2 regions of the Mesorhizobium sp. L2C066B000 genome follow, and region 2 is predicted to be linked to the other one. Evidence: predicted binding sites of a transcription regulator. Region 2 holds the regulator's gene; the other holds the start of a gene.
The links. The regulator LexA, encoded in region 2, represses DNA repair genes until DNA is damaged. The targets are predictions, from matches to a motif close to TGTTCNNNNTGTGTTCNG.

Region 1: the regulator LexA is predicted to act here: its motif matches at 1,405-1,422, upstream of dinB (DNA polymerase IV).

What each region holds. Positions count from the first base shown of each region.
Region 1 is NZ_AYWZ01000008.1:152,272-155,681, forward strand. Features, by position in the region: gene X733_RS148040 (hypothetical protein) at 1-185, opposite strand, end outside; gene X733_RS148035 (hypothetical protein) at 452-859, opposite strand; gene X733_RS148030 (hypothetical protein) at 1,014-1,250, opposite strand; gene dinB (DNA polymerase IV) at 1,484-2,725, shown strand; gene X733_RS1000000168260 (hypothetical protein) at 3,011-3,109, shown strand; gene X733_RS1000000168265 (hypothetical protein) at 3,168-3,266, shown strand; gene X733_RS1000000169650 (hypothetical protein) at 3,340-3,410, shown strand, end outside.
Region 2 is NZ_AYWZ01000019.1:80,465-83,874, reverse strand. Features, by position in the region: gene X733_RS139470 (GntR family transcriptional regulator) at 26-790, shown strand; gene lexA (transcriptional repressor LexA) at 996-1,778, shown strand; gene X733_RS139480 (ComEC/Rec2 family competence protein) at 1,772-3,410, opposite strand, start outside.

The sequences.
Region 1 (3,410 bases), on a different contig from region 2:
AAGGACGCCGCGATCAGGTCGTCGGCGTCGAGGCGTAGGGAGCCTTCGACACCTCCCATGATGGCTGCGACCTTCTGGAAGGTCTGCATCTCGTGTTCAGTAACGCTGGCGTCTCGCATCCTGGCTTTCAGATCGGCGATGCGTCGGCCCAGTGAGGCCGACGTTCCGATTTCTCTTTTCGACATGGTGGCCTGCTCCTCCCCCAACCCATGCTGTGGACGTACTCAAGGCTGCCTATATATAAGGCAGCGCGAATACAGTCGCCGCAACGCGCGATATCTGGGAAGGTTCCGGCGCCAAATAGTCACGAAATAATACGTGGTGGGACTCGGGTATGTTAAGCGCCGACGCGGCGATAGACACCGCAGCCAGCGGCTGCGGCCATCGGCTTGGCCAACCCGTGTCGCGGGTCGCGAATGCGGGTCGGACTTTGATCGCCGCGCGCGAACAGTCAGCGAGAGGCCGGAACCACGCCGGACACCGAGCGCGCCGTTTCGGGCGAAAACACCACGAAAGCAAAAGCCAGAACGGCAGCGGCGACGATGAGCGAGCCGCCGGCGACGATCGGTTCAAGCGCCGGGTTTCCCTGCAGCATCACATACAGCGCCGGCAGCATGATCACCAGGCCGAGTGTGTAGAGCCCGTAGTGGATCATGGCGATGCGACGCGCCGCCTTTTGCGGATTGAGCGCGTAGTAGCCGCCGAAGATGGCGCTCGTCACCCAACCGAGCAGATTGATATGCGCGTGCGCCGGAAAAGCGGCGTGGTCACCCGAGATCGCCATCTGCAGGCCGGCCGCAATCCCCAACATCAGGAACAAGATGGCAGTTTTGAAAAAGAGTTCTGAAACCCTCGGCATGTCATTTCTCCCCCTATGCGGTCTGCGACCGCTTGCGACCTGGAGAATACACCCACGCGCAGAACTTTTCCACGCCCCGGTTATGGGGCCATGCCTGCACAGCTTTTTGCACGCTGTTCGACTTTTCTGGCTGCCATAACCCGGCGCCGCCCCGCTACGGCGTCAGCAAGATGTCGGCGCCCGCTCGCTCGTCGAACACCACCGCGCAGCCGCGCCCCAGCGCCACTGCCGACAGCGCGTTGGCCACCGTCTCGTCCGGCGATACGAAATCACCGGTCAGCACTCGCAACTCCTCCACCGCCCTGGCCATTGACACGCAGTGCCCGGCAACGCGATCGCTCGTGCAGGCGTCAATGACGCTGACGAGGTCGATCATCTCGAACTGGCCCATACCGGCCTCCACAAAAACAGCGTCCCGTCGCGGATATGAACGCCGAGGCGAGAGACAATGTTCCGCAGGTCCGATGCCCAGGCGGAGCACTCGACAGCCCGACCTGGAACGGGCCGGCCGGCGACAACCGCTTCGCTTGACAATAGGCCCTGTTTGTTCTCTATTTGTTCGGCAAAAACGCCTCTCACAACAGACGCGGCTAATGCTGCAACGCCGCAAAGGGAACGGTCGGGATGGAGCCCACCATCCTGCATGCGGATCTCGACGCCTTCTACGCCTCGGTCGAGCAGCTGCTCGACCCGGCGCTCAGGGGCAAGCCGATCGCCGTCGGCGGCGGCGTCGTGCTTGCCGCCTCCTACGAAGCCAGGGTTTTCGGCGTGCGCGGCGGCATGCCCGGACGACGCGCGCGCGAGCTTTGCCCCGGACTGATTTTCGTCGGCGGCCATTTCGCCGACTATCAGCGGCTGGGCGACGCCGCCATCAAGGTGCTCGACGATTTCACGCCGCTGGTCGAGCGGATTTCCATCGATGAAGCCTTTGCCGACGTCGCCGGCTGCACGCATCTGTTCGGGCCGCCGGCCGAGATCGCCGCCACGGTGCGTCGGCGCGTCCGGGCAGAGCTCGGCCTGCCGATCTCGATCGGCGTGGCGCGCACCAAGCATCTGGCCAAGATCGCCTCGCAGGTGGCCAAGCCCGACGGGCTGGTGGTGGTCGATCCGGACACCGAACTTGCCTTCCTGCATGATCTGCCGGTCGGGCTGATGTGGGGCGTCGGCCCGGCGACCAGAGCGCGGCTGGCCGAGATCGGCATCGAGACCATCGGCCAGTTGGCAAAGACGCATGGTGGGGCGCTGCGAAGATTGCTCGGGCCCGCCGCCGGCGAAAAGCTGTCGTCGCTGGCATGGAACCGCGACCCGCGAAAGCTCGAAACCCACAGGCGGTCGCATTCCGCCGGCGCGCAGTCGGCGCTTGGCAGACGGCCGGCCGAGGCGCGTATCTTCGGACCCGTCCTGCTGCATCTGGCAGACCGGGTCGCCAGCCGGCTCAGGGCGAAATCACGGCCCGGGCGCACGGTGACGGTGCGCGTGCGTTTCGCCGATCTGCACGCTGTCACACGCTCGCTGACGCTCGAGCAGCCGATTTCGGCAACCGCGATGCTGGCCGAAATCGCCGGGGAGCTGGTGCGCGGCGTGCTGGCCGCCAACCCTCGGGAGAAGACCATCTCGCTGCTGGCGATCTCGGTGTCGCAGCTGGAAGAAAGTGCCGAGCTGCAGCTGGAGCTGCCGCTCGGGCTTGCCGATGAAAAGCAGCGGCCCGGCAGCAGGCAAGGCCTGGCGCGCTTTGGCGCCGACCGCGCCATCGACAAGATCCGCCAGCGCTTTGGCAGAGAGGCTGTCGGCTATGGCGCCGTGGCGCTGGAAGCCCGGCGCTCGGTTCCCGATGCCTTCCGCGAACTGGCGGAGAAGGAACTGTGAGTGCGGCGCGACGGCAAGGCCAATGTTTAGGCTGGGCCAGTCCGCGCTGCATTGCCGCTCTGTTTGAGCAGGCCGACCAACCAGGCCATACCCGCCGCAGTTTCGGACATTTTTCGCACCGCAACCCGGCCACGCCATGCACGCCCAAGAACAACGCTTTGTCGATGAAGGTGGACTTGCAGTTAGTGCATCGGGACCAAGAAAACCCGGGGCGGGACGACGGCGCCGCGAAGGTTGACAGTGCCGATCCGTCTGGCATTATCGCGTAAGCTCGGAGGATTCACTATGAAGAAAACCTATTCGAAGCCTGTTCTGGTCAAAAAAGGCAAGCTTTCGCAGGTTACGGCGCTCGCCAATGGAGCGGGTTCCGGCCCGATCGAGTGAAGTCGTTGAGTCGGCTGTCGCCTGATCTGGCGGCCTCGCCTGACACTGGAGATGCGGCATGAAGAAGACCTATTCGAAGCCGGTGCTGGTCAAGAAGGGCAAGCTCTCGCAGGTTACAGCCGACAATGGTAACGGCTCCGGGCCGGTCGCCGTCTAGCAGCCGATTATCCGACGCCTCGTGCCGTCTGGCCGGGAACAGGGCTTTGGGTGCCCGACGTGGAGAGTGGAAAATGAGGAAGACCTATTCCAAGCCAGTGCTGGTAAAAAAGGGCAAGCTCTCGCAGATCACCGCGAACGGCGC
Region 2 (3,410 bases):
CGAGCGTTTTGTCTGATGGATCACGATGCTGGATGACGAGCAGACCTCGAAGACGGAAGTGGCCTATCGCCTGCTCAGGCGCGATATTCTTGCGACCCGGCTGGCGCCTGCCGCGCCGTTGAAGCTGAGCACGCTGCGCAACACCTACGGCATCGGCTGGACGCCGTTGCGCGAGGCGCTGTCGCGGCTGGAGGCGGAACGGCTTGTGACCGCCATCAGCAACCGCGGGTTTGCGGTCGCTCCCGTCTCTCGGGCGGAGCTCGAGGATTTGGCGCGTGCGCGGCTCGTGGTCGAACTGCCCCTGCTGGTGGAATCGGTCGAGAAGGGCGACCGCGAGTGGGAAGACGCGGTCGTTGCCGCCCACTATCGTCTCTCACGGTGCGGGTCTGTTCTCGACGATCCATCGGATGATGCGGTCGACGCGTGGTACGAAAAACACGATGCCTTCCATGCGGCGCTGCTCAGTGCCGCGACATCCAGCTGGCTGCTGCGCTTCAATGCAACGATTTCCGACCAATTGCATCGCCATCACCGCTTTCTGGGTCTGGCCCCCACGCTGCGCGCCGCCGCCGGCCGCACGGATGGGCACCGGAAGGCCGTGGCGGCCCTGCGCGACGCCGTGGCGATCGAACACCATACCGCCCTGATGGAAGCGGCCCTCGATCGCGACGTCGAACGTGCGAAAACTCTGATGACCGCTCACATCGGCTCCACGCTGCAGGTCTATGCCCAGAGCGAACCCGGCGCGGATGCTGCGCAGCCCCGTCCGAAAGGGAAGCGGCGATCGTAACCGACGACGCAGGGCACTTTGTCTTCGTTTCACCCCGTTGCTGGCAACTGGGCGCAGGCGGCGCTCGCAGCGCCGAACGTTACGCTGAACATAACGTCAACACATTCATTAAACTTTAAAAGGTTGCGGAACACAACTGGAACAGATAGTGTTTGTTCTGGGTTTGTTTTTTCCGATTCTGGTTTCAGAACCCTTGGGGGCCGCGATGCTGACGCGCAAACAACATGAGCTTCTGATGTTCATCCATGAACGCCTGAAGGAGAGCGGAATCCCGCCGTCCTTCGACGAGATGAAGGAAGCGCTCGACCTCGCCTCCAAGTCCGGCATCCACCGACTGATCACAGCGCTTGAGGAGCGCGGTTTCATTCGCCGGCTGCCGAACCGGGCGCGCGCGCTGGAAGTGCTGCGGCTACCCGACTCGATCGCACCAGGCCTCAACGCGGCGAGGAAGTTTTCGCCGAGCGTCATTCAGGGCAGTCTTGGTCAAGCCGGCCAAGGGCAAGGCGGCCAGGGACAAGGCGGGATGGGCCAAGGCGGTCTCGGCCGCCAGATCAAGCCGGGCTCGCCGTCGCGTTCGATGTCTGCCGGCAATGACGATGCCGTTTCCTCGATTTCAATCCCGGTGATGGGACGCATCGCCGCCGGCGTGCCGATCGACGCCATCCAGCATCAGACCCATTCGATCTCGGTGCCGCCCGACATGATCATGGGCGGCGAACACTACGCGCTCGAGGTCAAGGGCGATTCGATGATCGAGGCCGGCATTTTCGATGGCGACACGGTCATCATCCGCAATGCCGACACAGCCAGCCCCGGCGAGATCGTGGTGGCGCTGGTCGACGATGAGGAAGCGACCCTGAAACGCTTCCGCCGCAAGGGCGCCTCGATCGCCCTGGAAGCCGCCAACCCGGCCTACGAGACCCGCATTTTTGGACCGGACAGGGTGAAGGTGCAGGGCAAGCTTGTCGGATTGATCCGGCGCTACTGAGCCGGCTTGGGTTTGTACTTTTCACGCTGGTTGTAAGGCGGCAGGCCGCGCGCTTCGCGGGAGAAGCGGCGCTGCTCGTGCCAGGGGCGATACGGCTTGTCGACGGCGAAGCGGATGGTTGGCGCTGCAGCTGCCGATTGCGGATCGAAGAAGACGGCGGCGCTGCCGTCGCGGGCCAGCTGTTTCTTCGTCACGACCAGCACCAGCGGGTCGCGGCACGGATTGTAGGCCGTGGCGTCATCGATGACGATCAGGCTAGCGAAGGCACAGGCCGGCCGCGCCGTCTTGCGGTCTTTGGCAAGGGCTACAATGGCTCCGGAAGGGTGTCGGGCGATACAGAGATCGCCCATGCAATAGAAGGGCGACCCGGGCGGCAGATCGAGCGGATCGAGATCGAACCGCGTATCTGTTGCCTCGAAAATCTCGGGCGGGATAATGGTTTCGGCCCGCAGCGCCCGTTTCCAATTGTCCGTGGTGAATTCGTTGGAGCCTTCGCGGTTGAGGGCGAGTTCGCCGCCACCGATCGGCATGGCCACCAGATGCGCATCCTCGGATATGAGCACGTCGGGCGTAAGCACCTGCGGCACCGTCAACAGGCCGGCCAGCGCGAAAGGCACGGCCGCCAGCCTGAGCCAGGTGGTGGCCATGGTGGCGATGACGAGGGCGACCGCCACCAACAGCACCGAGCGGATGGAGATCAGCCCGACGGCGTCGACCGGCGAGCGCTCGGAAATCCAGGCCGATATAGCGATCATCGCCATCAGACCCTTGCCCATCACATAGAGGAACGGCCCGTCGGCGCCGAACGGCATCGCCAGTGCGCTGAGCACGGCAAAGGGCATGACGATCAACGAAACAATCGGCATCACGGCCAGATTGGCGATCAGGCTGAGCGGCGACACACGCTGAAAATGCCAAATGGCGAACAGCAAGGTTGCACTGCCGGCGATGATCGAGGTCATGGCGAGGCCGCCCATGGCCAGCGCGAATTTTCGCGACAGGAAGCCGACGAAGGAGCGCTTTGCCGGCGGCGTTCTCACCTTGTCGGCGCGGTAATCGGCCCAGCCGGCATAGGCGCCGACAAGGGCGGCGGTGGCGGCAAACGACATCTGGAAGCTGGGACCGACCACCTCGTGCGGCGACACCAGGATGACGGCAATGGCGGAGATCGCCAGATTGCGCATGGTGAGTGCGGCGCGATCAAACAGCACGGCGACAAGCATGACCGCCAGCATGATGAAGCTGCGCTCGGCGGCAACCACGACGCCTGAAATAACGAGATAGGCGGCGATCGAGACAAGCGCTGCCGCGGCCGCATATTTCTTCACCGGCCGGCGCGATGAGAAATCGGGAAACAGCGCAAAGGCGCCACGCAGCAACGCCATGATGGTGCCGGCAACCAGCGCCATGTGCAGGCCGGAGATGGAGATGATGTGGTAGATGCCGGTGCGCCGCATCGCTTCGTTGACCTCGTCCGGGATGCCGGCGCGCACCCCGACAATCAACGCCGCGGCAATCTCGCCTTCGGCGCCGCCGATCTTGCCCCTGATATGGTCGGCAATGTTTTCGCGCGCGTTCTCGATTGCCGAGGAGAGCCGCGCGGCCAGCGGCGGCGGTCCCTGCGTAGCAATG